Regions from separate parts of the Desemzia sp. FAM 23990 genome, predicted to be linked through region 2. Evidence: riboswitches for the same ligand, from Rfam matches in the RefSeq annotation. Region 2 holds a riboswitch; the other holds the start of a gene.

Region 1 (9,300 bases), on a different contig from region 2:
CAATTCTGCTCCTTCATTGATTTCCACAGCATCTCCCCAGAATTGCTCTAAAACAGCTCGCTTCAGTTCGCTTAATTTAGCAGCATCGAATCCTTGTCCGGCATCGATTAATTTGTACACTTCGCGTTGATAAGCTGCTTCCAGCAAATGTGTGATGTAATTGTGGAAATACGTTTTTGAGATCATACGCGTCAAAGCAAAACGTTCCATTCTAGGGTCTTCACTGTCTTTTTTCAACGAATCCGTCAATAACAATTCATTAAACGTAGACGGTGCTTCAATTAAATACAAGGACATACGCGCTGATAAAATTGAATTGTTCTCGCTGGATAAAATTCCTTGTCCTGCATGCCCTAATTCATGGAGCAACGTATAGACATCGGATAATTGGTCCGTCCAAGACATCAAAACGTAAGGATGTACACCGTAAACCGTGGCACAAAAGGCACCAGAACGTTTGCCTTTGTTTTGCGCAAAATCCACCCATCTTTCAGGATAAGCCCGCATAACCAGATTCGTATAATCTTGACCTAATACAGAAATAGCTTTTTGCACCAGATTTTTAGACTCTTCCACCGTAACGGTTGGCGCAAATTCATGGTCCAAGTCGATTTTAATGTCGGCATACGTCATCTTGTCTAAGCCGTTTTCTTCTTTGACATGGGTAATGTATTTTTGCATCACAGGTGCCAAGTCCTTCATGATGACATCGATTTGACGATTATACAACTCTTTATCCACATTTTGATTGTAGAGCAAGTAATCAAAAATAGACTCAAAACCACGCATCGTTGCCACAGTCTTTTCTTTTTGCAGTTGTGTATAATACGTTTCCGCCATTGTGTTTTGATACTTTCCTAAGACTGTGGAAAACTGTTCAAATGCAGCTCGGCGAATCGCTGTATTTGGGTGATACATATAATAATCTTCATACAGTACAAAGCTTAATGGATAGTCTTTTCCCTCTACAGTAAAGGTTCCAAAGTCCATATCCGAAGAGCGAATCTGTTCAAAAATAGATTGAGGAGCACTTAACGCTGGTTGCAATTGAGCCAGTGCCTTTTCTACAGTTGGAGCCAGTTGGATTTGTTTCTGATCTTTGACTTTTTCAATAAATATCGCATACTGAGGTGCTTCAGCAGCCACTTGTTCCAGTACGGCAGCGTCACTTTCCACCAATTCAGCATCAAAGAAACTCAATTGAGCACTCCATTCAGCCCCAAGGTTGCCGATCCAACGGTATAACTCCATATTTTTAGGATCCGAGATATCTGCAGAGACTGGCAGGTAAGCGTAATAATTCAACCATACTTGCGTCTGCATCAGCTCTTCATACTCTTTGATCGCTGCAATAATCGTTTCAGCAACAGTCAGCTGTCCTTCGTACTTATGCACAAATTCCTCCACAGCCGCTTTCGTTCCTTCAACAGCTGCATCAAATTCCGCACGTGTTTTAAAAATTGCTGTGATATCCCATTTCATTTGTTCTGGTACTTCTGATCTTACTTGTAAAGCTTTTTCCGTCATCCAATCTCTCCCTTTTTAAATTGTATCCCTCAATTTGTTTTCGTCGTTATTCCAGAATATTCTAACACTTATTAATAGTATAGCATTCTTTTTGTGGAAGAAAACACACTGTCTGGTTAATTTATGGGTAAATTGTGGATAGGTTGAATTTGGATTATAGGTTGTACACAAGTTATGTTCATAAAGTTTTATAGATGCCTATGGTGAATAGCTATACTCCTAGAAAGGAATAGCTTTGACAGTATATGAAGTATTAACGCTAGCGATTTTGTTCGCTGCGTTGATTGTAGAGTTACTGAAATTTAACCAAAAAAATAATCATCTTTTAACTTTGACGGGTTAAGATGATTATTTTAATCTATTTAATTCAGTCAACTTCTTTAACGGTTCTGTGCTATGGGGGACACGCACTAACGCATCTCCTTTTCATTTGTGTTGTAGCACACTTAGATATTTATCTTCAACTTTAGAATATTCATTTTAGTAGCTTTTCTGACAAGTAACACCTCTTACTATAATCTTCTACTCATCACATATGCTTGGCCAATATAGCCAAGCATTTTTTCATATCAACACCCTGGAGTCTTGTAGGCATATGTAGTAGTCTCCCATTTTAGTTGTTCTGAGACATACGATTGTGACCATAAGACTTATTCCCACATCCAATTTCTCCCTTTTTCACTTTATTCCTACTTGTACTTTTATCGTTCGTTTAAAAACTTCTAAGATTAGCTAAAAATACATCATTTTTAATTTCGATTAAAATAAATAGCTGTTTACAACAGTTGATGAAATGTGGAGAGTTATTCCGATATTTCTACATTGTCCACAGCGGTCGTTTAATATAACGTATTACTGAATTATTTTCCATAAAAGATTATCCAATAGATAGTAATCCAATTCTCCTATGATACAATAAAAAAAAAACGATTTCTTTATTGGACTAAAATAACAAAAACTATTGTCCCTAAAATAAGACTCAGAGAGGTGAAACTACATATGAAAAATAATGAAAAACAGGCAGCAGGTAGTTCGTTGATTCCAGCTATTCAATCTGGTGATTTAATGAAACTTCTAGAAACTATTTTGAATAATCCTATGGCACATGTTAACCGTATTGATTTTTTATCAAAAATTTATGGTGTTAGCGAAGATGAGATTCGCAACGGGAGTATTACTATTAGTTTAAAAGAAAAGGAAACCATGGCCAAAGTCCGCATTCACAAAAATGTCATTGGAAGCTCCAGTCTTTCATTTGTCTCGGGTCTTCCTGGTGGGTTGGCCATGGCAGGAACAATTCCCGCAGATATTTTGCAGAACATGATTTATTCTATTAGGCTTATTCAAGAGCTTGCCTACATCTATGATTATGAAAATATTATTGATCAAGATGGTGAATTGAAGATTGACGGTTTAGTTTTATTTTTAGGTACAATGTTCAGCGCACAAGGTGCTGCATCTTTATTACGCGTAGCGAGTACAAACGCAGCAAAATATGCTTCAAAAAAAATTATGACAACAGCCTTAACTAAAACACTCTGGTATCCATTTATAAAAAATATCTCAAAAGTAGTTGCCTCAAAAACACTAACTAAAAAAGGACTTGCAAGCGCGGCTTCAAAAGCTATTCCTGTTATTGGGGGTATAGCTTCTGGTGGTCTTACAGCTGTTACCATGGAGCTAGCAGCGAAGAAGTTAAATAGAGAATTAATTAAAGGTTACAGTTCAAATTATAAAGAAGGTAATTTTAATAAAGATTTAGAAATCATTGAAGCCGAATTTGAAGAAATTACATCAACAGATAATACTAAAATTGTTTAAACTCCATAAATACAGAATAATAGCTTCCTACACGCGATATTGTCCACAAATTTAGTTTCTATTCTGTGTAAAAGACTATCTATGTTAGAATACTTGTAAGATAACTAGACTTTTTAGGAGGCTGCGATTATGGTTTATGATTTTACTACTGCTGTCAACAGATCACATACAGGTTCCGCTAAATGGCAACAAATGCATGACTGGAATCCTTCATTAGATGATAACATTTATCCTTTATCTATCGCTGATGTGGATATGAAAATGGCGCCTGAAATTATTCAAGGGCTTCAAAAATTTTTAGAAACAGCTATTTTGGGTTACGACCTACCTACCAAAGAGTATTTATCGGCTGTAAAAAATTGGATGAAAATCCAGCACCATTGGGAAATTGAAGACGATTGGATTCTGACTATACCTGGTGTAGTCACCTCCTTCTATCCTACTATCCGTTCATTCACTGATCCAGGAGATGGCGTATTGCTTTTATCGCCTGTCTACTACCCTTTCTATGCAGCCATCGAAAAAACCGAACGCCATATTGTGAAAAGTGTCTTGATCCAAAAAGAGACACATTATGAAATCGACTTCGCAGATTTGGAAAAAAAAGCAAAAGACCCTGCGAATAAACTGCTCTTATTCTCCAATCCTCATAATCCAGTTGGAAGAGTGTGGTCCAAAGACGAATTGGCTAAAGTGATAGATATTTGCGTGGCTAATGACGTGATTATTTTGGCAGATGAGATTCATCATGATCTCACCATGCCCGGGCATTCTTATACACCAATGGCTATAGCGACTGAAGACGCAGCTTCTATTTGTATCACCGCTACAGCTGTCAGCAAGTCTTTTAACTTAGCGGGACAAAAAAACTCCAACATCATTATTTCCAATCCAAATTTGCGCGAACGATTTTTAGAGGATATGGAAGTCACGGGTTTGGATGGCGGAACAAATGTGCTTGGGTTAAAAGCTACCGAATTGGCTTATACCGTAGGCGTACCTTGGTTAAAGGAATTCAAAGAACTGATTTGGCACAATCATCAAGAATTGAAACGCTATTTAAACCAAGAATTGCCTGAAGTAACGGTATTTGATTTAGAAGGAACGTTTTTGCAATGGCTGGATTTCAATGCTTTTGGGCTTTCGGCTAGTGAACTCGAAGAAGTTATGCACAAGGAAGCTTTGGTATTTGGGGATGAAGGATATATCTTTGGGACTGAAGGCAATGGTTTTGAACGCTTGAACCTTGCTGTGCCTACTAAAATTTTGATGGATGCACTTGAGCGTTTAGTTCATACAATGAAGAAATACCGTTAGTCAAATAAGGATGCAAACCACATTTAGTGGTTTGTATCCTTATTTATGGTGTACGGTATTATAAATTTTGGATAGCAAGAAACAGTCATGTATCAGCAAATAAGCAAGCTTGTAAATAAGTGAACAATATTCTATAATAGGTCCGTAGATAAAAAGTAAATAACCTTGTTAGGTGAGGCTACTGTACGAGAGATAGGCTGCTGCCCAGAAACGTCGAAAGACGCCAATGGGTTAACAGGAATTTTCGAATTAAGGAAATTCTTAATGCAGCTGGGGCAATCCCTATGCTGTACAGAGCTAAAACTCAACGAAGAGGTGCAGAAAATAGACAAAATAAACCATTTTGAAACGTGCTGCTCAGGCAGTCTTTTTGCACACTCTTCGGGGGCGTGCTTTTTTTGTTTTATAAATTTTTAGCGTTCATTCTAGAGTTGGGATCTTTCGCTATTTCATGGTGAGGCACTTTTTTATCGTGAAATGGAGGCCATTGTCTATAGAACTAAACGCTTAAAGTAGTAACGTTCTCTATTTTTTTAACGAACGAATTCTTTTAAGGAGGTGGTTTATATGGATCCGAATTCGGATAGTCGAAGGAGAAAGTTTGAATTAACGATACAAAAAAAAGAATGGCATCTAGTAAACCTTCCCGAAAGGAATGATCGGAATGAAAAAAATAGACACTAGAAAAAATAATTACTATGAGGCTGTCTTTAGAGCTGCTAAAGAAAACAATCGGAAGAGATTCCGGAGGCTCTTCTTGAAACTCCATCTAAAAGACCAAGTAGAACTGTTTCACTTGCTTTATCCTGAAAAGAAAAAGAAAATAGAGTCCTTTCTAGGCCCAACAGAATTTGCAGAATTGTTCGAATGGATGGATCCAGCAGATCAAATAGAGGCTTATGAGGTATTCTCGCCACAGTATACCGCCCATTTGTTTCCGTATATGGAATTAGATAACGTTGTGGCCTTTTTATCTTATTTTGATGAAGATGAAAAAAAAGTTCTTCTTAACTTACTCGAAGATACAGAGAGGAAAAAAGTGGAAGAAATGCTCTCCTATGAACCAGAGACTGCTGGTTCAATAATGACCAAAGGGATGGTAGTGGTTACTCTTGAACATACTATACAACAAACGATTGATTTAGTTCGTACTATTGCGAAAGCTACAGAATTGGTTTACTACTTCTATGTTCTGGATGATGCTGATCATTTAGTCGGAGTCGTATCACTAAGGGATCTCATTCTTCATTCGGAAGAAACAAAGCTGGCGGATATCATGCATACCCAACTGGCTTTCGTCCGAATCGACGATGACCAAGAAGAGGTGGCTCAAATCATTCAAGATTACGATCTGCTGGCTGTCCCCGTTTTGGATCAGAAAAATAAACTGATGGGGATCGTAACTGTAGATGACATCATGGATGTTTTAGTCGAAGAAACTAAGGAAGATTTTAATGAATTTTCAGCTATTCGAAAAAATCCGAAAAAAATAGAAAAAGGAGAAGAAAGTGCCTTTGAGATGGCTCGGCTTCGAATGCCATGGATTATCATCCTAGTTTTCCTAGGAATGATCAGTGCTTCTCTCATCAGTTCTTTTGAAGAAACACTCAACCAAGTAGTCATCCTTGCTGCTTTTATTCCTATTATCATGGACTCTGCCGGAAATGTCGGTACTCAATCACTTGCCATAGCTGTACGGAATATTTCCCAAGGAGAGGAAAGAAACCGGAAACAATTTTGGAAGACGATCTGGAAAGAATTTCTAGCAGGTACAATGATTGGAGGTGTCGCTGGAACAGTATTGGGAGTGGTAGCAGGTCTCTTCTATGGGAATCTCATTTTAGCACTGATCATTGGCATCTCGCTTTTCTTCACACTTAGTCTCTCCACAGTAGTTGGCGCGACTATTCCAATTGTTATTCACAAAATGAACATCGATCCAGCAATTGCCTCTGGTCCTTTTATCACCACTATCAACGATGCTTTGGGATTGCTGATTTATTTTAGTATAGCAACTGAGCTGCTTCATATTTTATAACAGTATGACTACTCAAGTTGTTCTTTTATCCCTTACAAACAAAGCTTCTTTTCAATAACTAAATTGAAAAGAAGCTTTGTTACTGTTTCTGAGAATATTTCCTTAAATTTGTGCGCGTTTTTGCAGTTCTGTGATAATAGCTCTTCCGTGTATAGCGGTGATCCAGATAAACATCAAGGTACTCAATAAAAGCGACAATTGGGATGGGAACAGCCATGTTGTCCAATTTAAAAACAAAAATGTCGTCGGCATAAATCCGAGCAGCGTTGCAGTCAACAGATACAACACATAATCTTCCACTTTTAAGCGAACGATTCGGACCGCGAAAAACATAGCTATTGTAGCAAATGTACAGATCAGCGGAATCGCATAAGTGGTAGACCAAGCACTCCAGCCCGATATATAATCCAAATACGCACAGACCAGTGAAGCAGATATGATCAAATAAACGATTCCTTTAGCTATATTTCTTCGTTTACGGATAATGATCAAGACAACTAACCATAAATTGACGATTCCAAATAAAGACCATTGCCAAACATTCAAGGGATCAGGAAAGAAAAATCCAGCTGTATAAAACCCAAGAATAATGACTACAGACGCCAACATCATCCATTTGAAAACTTTTTTCTTATTGAAACGTAAAGGAATATCCGGATAAGGGCTGCTTGCAGCTTCTGCTGACTCTACCGGATCTAATTGTTGGTGACAAAGCGGACATTCCGACCAGTCACCTTTAATATTTACCTGACAATGCGAACATCGTTTCACTCTTCATCACCTCTTAATTCTGAAGCTGTCACTTTATTTGCAGCAATCGTTACATCTACCCCAGATTTAGTCAGTTTCCGAACAAAGTTTTCTTGGATCTCTGTCTCTAAATAAGGCGACGTAAAAGAAATCGTCAAAGTTCCACCATGACTGATAACAGAAAATTGGGGTCTGACAGCAGACGTGTGGAAATAAAGCGCATGAACATAGGGATTCATCGATTGCGGCAATGACACTCGTCCGAGATTCGACATAGCCACTGTTAAATTTCGGTTGTTAAAGAAATTGATGATTTTTAACACACCATCTTTTAACGGACGCGGAATAACTCGGTTAAATGGATTGTATTCAAATGCGATCAATCGGCTTAACCGTTTTTCCAAATTTTCTTTGCTCAGCTGGTGCTGCATTTGTTTCGTCAAAGTATCACAGATTTTATTGATATCCACTTCTTTTTCTTGTGGATAAGTGTATTTTAATTTGACGGTACTAAAGAAATTACGGGCTGAATCGGAAGGATAAAATTGTCTTAAATTTACCGGAACGGATATTGCGATCGTTTCCCCAGAACGAAAATGTGGACTGGCTTCTCGAATAGCTTCAAAGTATACAGCAATCAAATACATAGTCAGCGTAGCATCTTGTTCATGAGCCAAATTCAGTACTGTTTTCACCGGCATCTCTAATTCAATAATTTTTGTTCGATTATCGGCTGTTTTCCTGCCGGTTATCCGATGTATTTTCCGTTTCCGACGTTTTCTTCTTTTCGTTGCCCACATCAATCTTCTCGCTTTTCGTCCATATTCAAATGCAGCATTTTTACTGCTTTTCACAAAACTGCGCACAGCAGATTGCGCTGAGTCCGTAAAATTTTGTTGTTCACTGTGGCTAAAATGGGTGACAAAGCTGTCTTCTAAGTGTTGTTGCTGGATTTCCCGTTGTTCTTTCATTAATTCTGCTTGCGTTTGAGGATGGCGCAATAAGATATACTCTTTCAGTAAATCTTCAAAGAACCACAGCGCTCCTGTTCCGTCACTCAAAACATGGAACACTTCCAAGTGAATGCGCTTATCATTGTAAATCACACGAAACAATAACTCTTTTTGATCAAAATGATACAGCGGCGAACAAGGTGTCAATACATCAGGAACTACTCGCGGTTGAATAGTCGTCTGTTGCAGGTAATACCAAAAAATTCCTCTTCTTAACACACTATGGTACAGCATATATTGTGCATACGTTTTTTCAAGCGCTTGTTGCAGCAGGACGGAATCGACCTCATTTTCCATTTCCGCACTCAACCGAAATACTTTGGTATCAGTGGTGGACATGGCTGCTAAAAAAATATTCGAAGCATTGTCTAGTCGCACCCATCCTTTTTGGTTGGTCGTTTCCTTCTTCTTCAAACTGACTCACCTCCAAACAACTAAAACTTTCCCTTTATCGATCAGTACTTAAAAATTCATTGATAATCTCATACGTTTCAACTACCGGTTCCACGAATTTTGGGTACGTAATAAACCCATGAACGGTTTCTTTTACTCGATGGATCCTCACTTTATTTCCAGCATCTCGTAATTTTTCTCCATAAGCTTCTCCTTCATCGCGAAGCGGATCAAACTCAGCTGTCACAATCAGTGTCTCCGGCTGTTTTGTCAGATCATCAGCTGATAAAGGAGAGATATACGGACTTTGACGCGTTGCCAATTCAGGAGCATACAATTCCATATATTCTTGCATCTTTTTGGCGGTCAACCCGTAGTCATATCCATTCGTACGAATAGATTCAAAAGGAGAGTTTTCTGTGTGATCCCAATACGTGACAG
Region 2 (9,300 bases):
AGGTGTTTCTTATTTTTGTAATTAAAATCTGGAATAGCTGTCCAGCGTTGTTTTAAAACATGTGCAATCATTTTGGGTTCTCTTGCGCGTGTGAAGATTCCTTTTTTATTCCCTTGAACGCGGTTGATGCCCACTTTTGTTTCAAAGTCAGCGAAATTCCACAATTGTTCTCCAATCACCTGTTCATACTCATTGAAAACTTTGTGGTACGTATCGTAATAACGTACTTGATATTCTTCTGTAAATGGAATGTCATCAATAGCATGGTAACCAGGAACAGTATCTGCCCCATATTCAGTGAACATCACAGGTTTTCCAGGATACATATCCTTCCACAAGTCTAATTCAGCACGCAAAGCTTTTTCACCGGCTTTTAAATCTCCAGTTTGTACATACCAACCGTAGTAACGATTCAATGCAATGACATCCAATAAATCGGCTACCAAATCTTTATCTGGAGTCGACATCATGATATTGACAATCGTTATCGGACGACTTTGAGGATCTAATTCTTTCGTCAAATTGATTAGCGGTTCAAAATATTCGCGAGCTCCTTCTTCATGAAGAGCAGGTTCATTGGCAATGGACCATAAAACAACACAAGCTAAGTTTTTATCGCGGTCGATTAGTTCACGAATAACTTGTTCGTGAGCTTGAGTTGTATCCATCGTATCCCATGTATTAGCAGTTTTTCCTTCACCAGACAACATAAAATCAAATGCTGAAAATAACCCGACAGCTGTAGTTTCATCAATAATTACAATTCCTTCTTTATCTGCTAAACGCATCATCTCTTCTGAATAAGGGTAGTGAGATGTACGGAATGAGTTGGCTCCGATCCATTTCGTCAAATTCAAATCCAGTACATTAGCCGTCTCATTCAAGCCGCGTCCATTGAGATAAGTGTCTTCATGTTTTCCAAAACCTTTGAAATAAAACGGTTTTCCATTGATCAAGAATTGATCGTCCCCAACTTCAACAGTCCAGATACCAAAAGGCTCTTCATAGACATCTATCAATTCTCCAGCAATAAATCCTTCCACTCGAGCAATGTAATGGTATGCATTCATTGGTTCCCATAAATGAGCATCTTCGACTGTCAATTCCGACTCTACACCCTTGCTGCTGGCAACGACTTCTCCTTCCTCATCTATAAGAGTAACTTTTACCTAATCAAATTGACCAGCAGTTCGCACTACAGTAAAGACTTTTGCAGCATTCCCATCTACTTGATGAGAAATGATGATATCATCTATATAATTATGTGGAGTCGTATAGACTTTTACTGGACGATGTAGACCGGCATAGTTGAAGAAATCAAAATTCTCACTTGATTTGCGAATCACATTTCCGTTTTCGTCAGTGGTTTCGCTGTAATTTCCAACAGGCAGTGTCGTGTAATCTAAAATGTTGTTGACAGATACGGTTACCCTGTTTTTTCCATTTACTAGTGCGTCATTGATAGTGGCTTCAAAAGGTGTAAATCCTCCAGTATGCTCTACCACTTTTTGGCCGTTTACATAAACGGCCGCTTTATGAGTTGCTGACCCAAAACGCAAGACAATTCTTTCAGACAGTAAAGGCTTTGCAATCGTAAACTCTTTTTCGTACCAAACTGTTCCAACATGTCTGCGAATCTCTGAAAGAACTCCTTGGTCATTAAATGAGCCCGGTACTGCCATTACAGCATCGGTCACTAATGGCTTCGTTACGTCTATTTCTTTTGTTTCATCATCTAGATAAAATTTCCAGACATCATTTAAATCAGTCAATGTACGACTTTCAGTAGCAATTGGATATAACATAAATAAAAATTCCTTTTCTTTTTTAATCGTGATTTGAACCAGCGGTCATATTAGCTTCAACTTCTTTTCGATATCTATTGGGTGTCATACCTATCTTTTTCTTAAAGAAACGATTAAAGTGCGCATCACTTTCAAATCCGCAATCGTAAGCTATTTCTTTTAAAGTCTTTTTAGCTCCGGAAACTTCTATTTGAAATTTGGCTTGAACTAAACGGTAATCCATTAAAAATTCCATCACAGAATAACCAGTAGATTATTTGAAGACGTGGGAAATATATGATTTGCTGATATTTAATTTTTTTGACAGTTTCTCAATAGTGATTTTTTCAGTAAAATGCTGTTGCAAATAAGTCGCGATTTTTTCAGCATACTTATCTTTTTCGCTTTTTATTTCTTTCATCCACACGATTGGTTTGCGCTTTGCTTGATAGACTTTCAACAAAAACATGCTTAAGACGAGTTTTATCTCTGCTTCCTGCGTAACTGTAAATTCTTCTTTAGATAAATCAGCTAATTTTTTACCCAATTCGATGATGTTATTGTAGCACTCTTGATCTTCAATGCGAAAAATTTGGTGTGGAAAATCTCTGAACACGTCTAATAAATAAAGAGCATTTAATTCTTTCAGACTACTCTCTATCCAAGCGGCAGAAAAGTGAATCATACTGCGTTCATATAATTCGCTCTCTTCAAGCACATGTGGTTTATGAAGTTCCGTGCCATCTAAAGCAATGATATCTCCTCGTTGCAAATCATAAATTTGATTATTGATCAGGTATCTGCATTTTCCCTGATGGAAAAAATACAGTTCATATTGCTGATGGGAATGATAGTTAAGACTATAGTATTGGCCTTTTACATGTACCAAAGCATTTATTTTTTCTGGAATTATCATTTAGATCATCCTCTAATTTCCTATTCAATCTGTCCTTCTTTATAACAAACAATAAGCTGTCAAAATTGACTCAGAAACTTATTTGAATTCATTGTAACAAAAAAGACGATAAGTTCCATTTTCACATTGGTACTTACCATCCTTTATTAAAAGCTTTATTCTGTTTCTTTATTTGCCAGCAATTCTTCTTTCTTCTAATACTTCTTGAATTTCAGCCATTCGTTTGCTATCTAATTCATAAAATCTCATAGCGATTAATGAAGCAATCCAAGCAAGAATCAATAAACCAATGAACAACAACATCGTTACCCAGAAAATATTTTCTGTATAGGGAGTTTCCGTTGTGGGGAATACTTCAGTAAAGCCGACCCAGGCTAAAGTAATACCAATAATGGTTTGTCCAAAAGAAGAAATCATTTTATCCACAAATGAGAAGATCGTTCCCATTACACCAGGTGCATAACGGCTTGTTTTATAGGTTTCATAATCTGTAATATCTGGAATCATTGGAATAACAATCCCACCTGATACTGTTTTCACACCATTACCTAGAATAAACAATACTAAGAAAGCGATTGTCATGAATCCCATGTTATCAAAGCTGATTTGAGAAGGATCTCCTAGTAACAATAGAGCAAATAGCGCAGAGTAAATAATGATACATGCCCATGTTGCAGTTACTAAAGCCTGCTTAGAACCTAATTTACGAGCATATCTTGTACCGATTTGGATAATAATCAAAGAAGGAATCATTGTGTAAGCTGATACTTGACCATACAATCCATAATCCCCGATTACGACACCAAATAACAAGACCATTACAATAGCATTATTTGCAACTGTTAAGGCTAACTTATCAGTTGCCGCAGCAACAATCAACATTTGTAAAGGTCGGTTCCCTTTTAAAATCCCAAACATGTCTTTTAAACCAATTTTTTCTTGTTTTCCACCTGTACCAAAATTTTCTGTTCTATCATGCTTCCAAATACCAGCAACTGCCAGTAAAGTTAACACTCCTACCATTAACACTACTGTGATAACAAATTCAGCAAAGAAAGCTTCATTAAAACCACCATGTTTTGGTTCTAGATAATTTGATACATAAACAGCAGCACCAGCAAAGAATAAAGACGTATAAGACAAATCAAATGTAGAGAATAATGGCCGTTGATTTGGATCATTGGTTAATACCGACTGGCCAGATTTTGTACAAGCTGTCTGGAAAGTGTACCCAACAATATAAATCAAATACAACACTATAAATTAAGCCAAACGTAAGTTTTCTGGAATTAAATGATTGGTAAAAAACAATAATAACGTGGTAATGGTCATAACAACATAACCAGAAATCATAAACGGTCTGAATTTCCCTAACTTACCATCAGTTTTATCAATCCAAAGACCGATAATTGGATCAGTAACACCATCCCAGAGACGACTAGCTGTAATGAGCGTTGAAACTAAGACAGTTCCTAATCCAACAACTCCTGTTGCATAATAGGATACAAAAGTCATTAAAAACATAAATGCGTTTGTTGCTGTATTATTTAGTGCAAAAGCTCCAATTTGCCAAACTTTAGCTGTCCGATATTTAGCAGGCTTTCTAGTAGCCAGATTATCTGGATGTACATCAATTACTTTTTCCATTTTATTCACTCCCATTCTTCATATGTCACAACAGATACCGCTTTCATTTTTTCTAACTAAACCGTCTTTTCTCCTTTCTTATTCTTAATGATATTAAAGCAACACAAGTATCGTTATATGATACCAATTTAATAAATATGATACTAGTATATCGGCAAATGAAACTTTTTACATTGACTGTGAATCCGTAAGTATTACTTAAAGATTGACTGATTAGGCTTTTTTAAATGATTATTTTTCTTCCATCAAACTTGACTTATAAATTTTTTTGAACTAGCATGGCAAACGAAATGAATAAAGCTTCTGTTAGACGAGGCTCCTATATGGAAAAACGCTGCTGCACAAAAACGTCGAGAGACACCAATGGGTCAACAGGAATGATCGACGCAAGGTCATTCTTAACGTAGCTGTTGAACAATCTACGCCATATAGTGCTAAAACTCAACGATGGAGAAGGCATAATGTTTTTTTAACATGCAAAAAAATATTATCTAGATATGGAATGTTTACCCTTTATTTGGATTGGATATTCAAGCATATACTCTGTCGTCAGATGGGGTGTATGCTTTTTTGTTGTTTTGCATTCTGTACTACGAAGGTAAACCATCATATAGAAGTCCTACAGATTCGTTTCAAAATAAACGATAAAAATGAGGTGAAAGAGTATGGAACAAAGCTCTGCTAGTGATTGGAAAACTAAAAGAGAAATAAGTCATGCTACCATAACCCATTTTATTCGGCTGATGATGTAGCACGCTTATTTTCCTTTAAGTCAAGGAGGAAAACATAATAGTAAACAAAAAAATTCTATTTATACCGAAAAAAAATCAAAAAATAACCAACTAAAAGAAATCGGTTATCTGACAGAAAAAACTTTTTTGGCACAATTACACACTCAAATAGAAGGGCTCTCTATCCAATTGCTCGTTCAAAATCTGATTTATGACGTTGCACAATTAGCCATTCCTTGGGACAAAATGGATTCTGAAAATCTCATGGAACCAGCTACTTGGAAAACTGCTGATTTGCTGAAATTTACTTTCAGCATTGGACCAATCAGTTCCATTTTTGATATTTTGACTTTCTTGTTGATGTGGTTTGTTTTCCAAGTAAACTCTGTGCAAGATGCACCTTTATTCCATTCAGGATGGTTTGTTATCGGATTGATTACTCAGACAGTCGTTGTGCATATTATTCAAACGAAAAAATTCCATTTATTCAAAGCAGAGCTAGTATGAGTGTGATTCCTTCAACACTAGCTGTTATTGCAGCAGCTATCTGGATTCCTGGTAGCCCGCTAGGTACGTTTTTTGACTTTGTGGCTTTGCCAGTAATTTACTGGAAATGGATGATTTTAATTGTTACAGCTTATATCGTTACAACTCAAAACGTTAAAGACATTTATATCAAAATCAACAAGCAATGGTTATAATGGACTTGCATGACAGAAAAGAAAGTTTTATAGTCTGCTTAAAAGGCAGCTTAAGCTTTCTTTTTTTTATTTCCGGAGCGAACATACTTTCTTTTGATTAGTAGATGTGGTATGATAGTTGCAGAGTTAGATAGATGACTATTATAGTACTTTAGGTACTAAGTCTGTACTCCCTTTTATTTCGGGGGCGTTACGGATTCGACAGGCATAGGTCGAGCTTGGATCGCGTTTCGTAGGTTACGGCTACGTAAAAACGTTACAGTTAAATATAACTGCTAAAAACAATAATAACTCTTACGCTTTAGCTGCGTAATAACAGCTTAGTGTAGATCCTCTCGGTATCGCCCATGTACTCGAGTAAGGGTCCTATAATCAGTGGGATACACTAAATCTTTCCGTCTGCAAGATTTAGAAGAGATTATCAGACTAGCAAAGTACGATGCCTGTTGTGCGGCTAATACTAAGCGAACTTTTAAGTAGTATAACTATAAACGTAGACGTCTAGGTGTCGTTATGTTTGGACAGGGGTTCGACTCCCCTCGTCTCCATACAATAAAAAAGCAGCAAATACTGATTTGTCAGTATTTACTGCTTTTTTTGTTTTCTAAACAAAAGCTGTTGTGGTCAAGTGGTTCTCCCCTATTCTAAACGCTCCTTTAAAGGGTTATTTATGAACAGAGGACTAAATGTTTCAGCCATTTTGTGTATAAAAGCTGATGGAGTAAATTGCTATGATGATAAGCTTAGTTTGATCATCATCCAGAGACACTGAATGATGATCATTGCAGTTTGAATCACCATAAGGCAAAATAGTGGACTATCCCCCACCATGCAACAAATCCCATTCACAAAAGTGCGAATGGGATTTGCTTATCGAAATAAATACAACTGCTAAATTAAATTGTATTTTTTCAAACCTTCTATAATGCCGCCTTCTACATTGCTAAATGAGGTAACGTAATCAGCTACTTCTTTTACTTCATCCACTCCATTTTGCATGGCGATACCATAATCAGCATAGGCAATCATTTCTCTATCGTTTGGACCATCTCCAAAAGCATACGTTGGAACATTTTCAAGGCCTAGTAATTTTTCTAATTCTTTGATCCCAGTTGCTTTGGAATTGTTTTTAATAATAGTGTCTACGCTATACGGTGTATTGCGGTAAAAAGACAATTGAGGAAATTTAGAACGAAAATCCTCATCGTAACTAGGATCATCATTAATAATCAGCGCCATCAATACTTCTTCCTTCAAATGAAAAGCAGCATCCACTTCAGGTGGTTTCGTATGGATATTTTTATAAGCGGTGATCATTGTTTGAGTATCCTTCGTCGTGCGGATTTTATCATGTGTGTACATAGATAAAGGAAAGTCATACTTATCGGTAGCAGATTTCAATTCATTCATCAATTTTTTCGGAATAGCACTTCGGTATATTTCCTTTCCTTCATAAACAATATATTGGCCATTCAGTGTAATAAAAGAATCTATCGGGCTATTTTCCAATACATGTTCAATCTCAATCGGACTGCGGCCAGTCGCTACAAATGGAATAATATTTTTTCGCTTCATACTTTCTAATGCTTCACTGATTTCTTGATCCAACTCTGATTTAGCATTCAATAACGTTCCATCTAAATCAAAAAATACAAGTCCTTTAGGTGTAGTCAATGCTGTACCTCCATATTTGTTGTTCATCCAGTTGTACTCAACTGAATGTGTATAACTGATTTGCTCAGCTTATTCTTTCAAATCTTTAAAGTGTCTGACTTCATTGTATTTTTCCAAATGGTAAGCACCATTTTGATAAGAAGCAATAGAGACACTTGCGTTTAAAAGAGGTTGCGGATTTTCTAGCTCTGCTACTAAATTATTCAGTAAGTAGCGGATGGTATTTCCATGAGCCACTACCAATACTTTGTCTCCAGTATCACGATGTTTACTGATCAGTTTCATCAACCCTTCTTCAATTCTGGTCCAGAAGGTTAAAAAATCTTCTGCATCGTGATACGGATCAGCTTTTTTAGTCGCATTCATTCGTTCGGGAATGCTTGCCTGTGCAAACATTTCAGGAATGGAAGGATAATTCAGTTCTTGGTTGATCGTTTCCCAAGCGACGTCTACATTTTCACCTTCAAAGAAACCAAAAAAGACTTCTCTGAATTCCGGCATCATTTCAATTTTTAAATTTTCAGCCTGTTTATTTTCTTCTAAAATAATACTTGCTGTTTGAACCGTACGGCTTAAGTCACTTGTGTACACTGCATCAAATTCTACATCCGCTAATCCTCTAGCGCTACGATACACATCTTCCGTACCTTCTTCTGTCAATGGTGTGTTACTCCACCCTTGTATCTTTCGGTAATGATTAAAATACGTTTGTCCATGACGAACAAAATAAAATGTACAACCTTTACTCATTTTCATTTCCTCCAGTGCACTGATTTCAGAATCTTCTATTTTTATTGTAACAGAAAGCCGTTATAAATTAATGAAAAAGAGTTTTTTTATTCGTTAAATAAATACAATACATTAAAAACTCTCTTTGTTTTATTTTTGATTTTACCTCAATTGTCACATAAAGCTGGTTGGCTATTGTTTTGCCAGCTTCACAAACCAAAATAACTGTTTCCTACCAGTTAAGTAAGAAACAGTTATCTTGGTTACTGACTCCATAAATGGACATCATTTATTTTATGTTCTCTGGGATATCCCCGTTACGGTAAGCATCGAGCAACGCTTTCAGATCAGTTACTTGATCTTGCAGTTTTTTACCGATATCCGTTTCTTTCACTTTCTTTCGTTCCAATTCTTTATCTACCACTCGTCGGGTAGAAACAATGTCTATCTCATTCTCGATCGCTTCCTGAGGAGACGTGAAGGGTTGATGAGAAACCAGCATCATTCCAAACGAATTATACAGCAACGTATATCCAGCTAAACCTGTCGTTCCTTGATAAGCTTTTGAAAACCCACCATCAATGACCAACATTCTGCCATCTGCTTTGATCGGATCTTCTCCTCTTTTTTCTTTTACCGGTGTGTGCCCATTGATGATGCGACCTTTAGTCGGATCTAAGCCAAATTCAGCTAATATCTTTTCACAGGTCTCAACTTCATTGCGCATACGGTAATAAGCATTTTTCTTTTCTTCATGACAAGCCTTGTCTTTTACATAATAGCGTTCAAAAGTCGTCATTTGGTCTTTCCCAAATAAAGAAGAAACAGGTCCTGTCCACAAATACCAAACTAAATCTAAATACTTATGGTTGTTGCTTCTGTTTTGATACAAAAATCCTTTTCTTACGGCATCTTCAAACTTATCCAACAAAGAATGTCCATAGACATAGTTGCCTCTTATTTCCATTCCCATAAAGCTTCCATCTTCATTCAACGGAATACACCCATGGAACAATAAATTATCATTGTATGTCAGATACATACTTCCTTTATTGATCAAATAAGAAATGTGTTTTTGTAATTTCCCACTGTTTTTAAAACCTTCTGTTAATTTATCC

What was found. A riboswitch is a leader RNA that binds a small molecule or an ion and turns the genes downstream of it on or off. The one in region 2 is predicted to bind magnesium.
Region 1: linked by a shared signal. The riboswitch ahead of mgtE (magnesium transporter) and the one ahead of ACEN4I_RS03795 (cation transporting ATPase C-terminal domain-containing protein) in region 2 are both predicted to bind magnesium.

What each region holds. Positions count from the first base shown of each region.
Region 1 covers NZ_JBGQQW010000036.1:4,306-13,605, forward strand. The annotation lists gene pepF (oligoendopeptidase F) at 1-1,527, opposite strand, end outside; gene ACEN4I_RS12495 (bacteriochlorophyll 4-vinyl reductase) at 2,527-3,348, shown strand; gene ACEN4I_RS12500 (MalY/PatB family protein) at 3,478-4,665, shown strand; M-box (ykoK) riboswitch at 4,823-4,987, shown strand; gene mgtE (magnesium transporter) at 5,330-6,703, shown strand; gene ACEN4I_RS12510 (DUF6320 domain-containing protein) at 6,806-7,474, opposite strand; gene ACEN4I_RS12515 (alcohol acetyltransferase) at 7,471-8,880, opposite strand; gene ACEN4I_RS12520 (alpha/beta hydrolase) at 8,915-9,300, opposite strand, start outside.
Region 2 covers NZ_JBGQQW010000006.1:76,565-85,864, forward strand. The annotation lists partial or broken gene uidA (beta-glucuronidase) at 1-1,805, opposite strand, end outside; gene ACEN4I_RS03780 (helix-turn-helix domain-containing protein) at 1,828-2,043, opposite strand; gene ACEN4I_RS03785 (AraC family ligand binding domain-containing protein) at 2,059-2,700, opposite strand; partial or broken gene ACEN4I_RS03790 (MFS transporter) at 2,869-4,362, opposite strand; M-box (ykoK) riboswitch at 4,643-4,808, shown strand; gene ACEN4I_RS03795 (cation transporting ATPase C-terminal domain-containing protein) at 5,226-5,585, shown strand; gene ACEN4I_RS03800 (hypothetical protein) at 5,582-5,779, shown strand; RNA gene ssrA (transfer-messenger RNA) at 5,963-6,330, shown strand; gene ACEN4I_RS03810 (Cof-type HAD-IIB family hydrolase) at 6,671-7,453, opposite strand; gene ACEN4I_RS03815 (histidine phosphatase family protein) at 7,523-8,203, opposite strand; gene ACEN4I_RS03820 (fructose-1,6-bisphosphatase) at 8,472-9,300, opposite strand, start outside.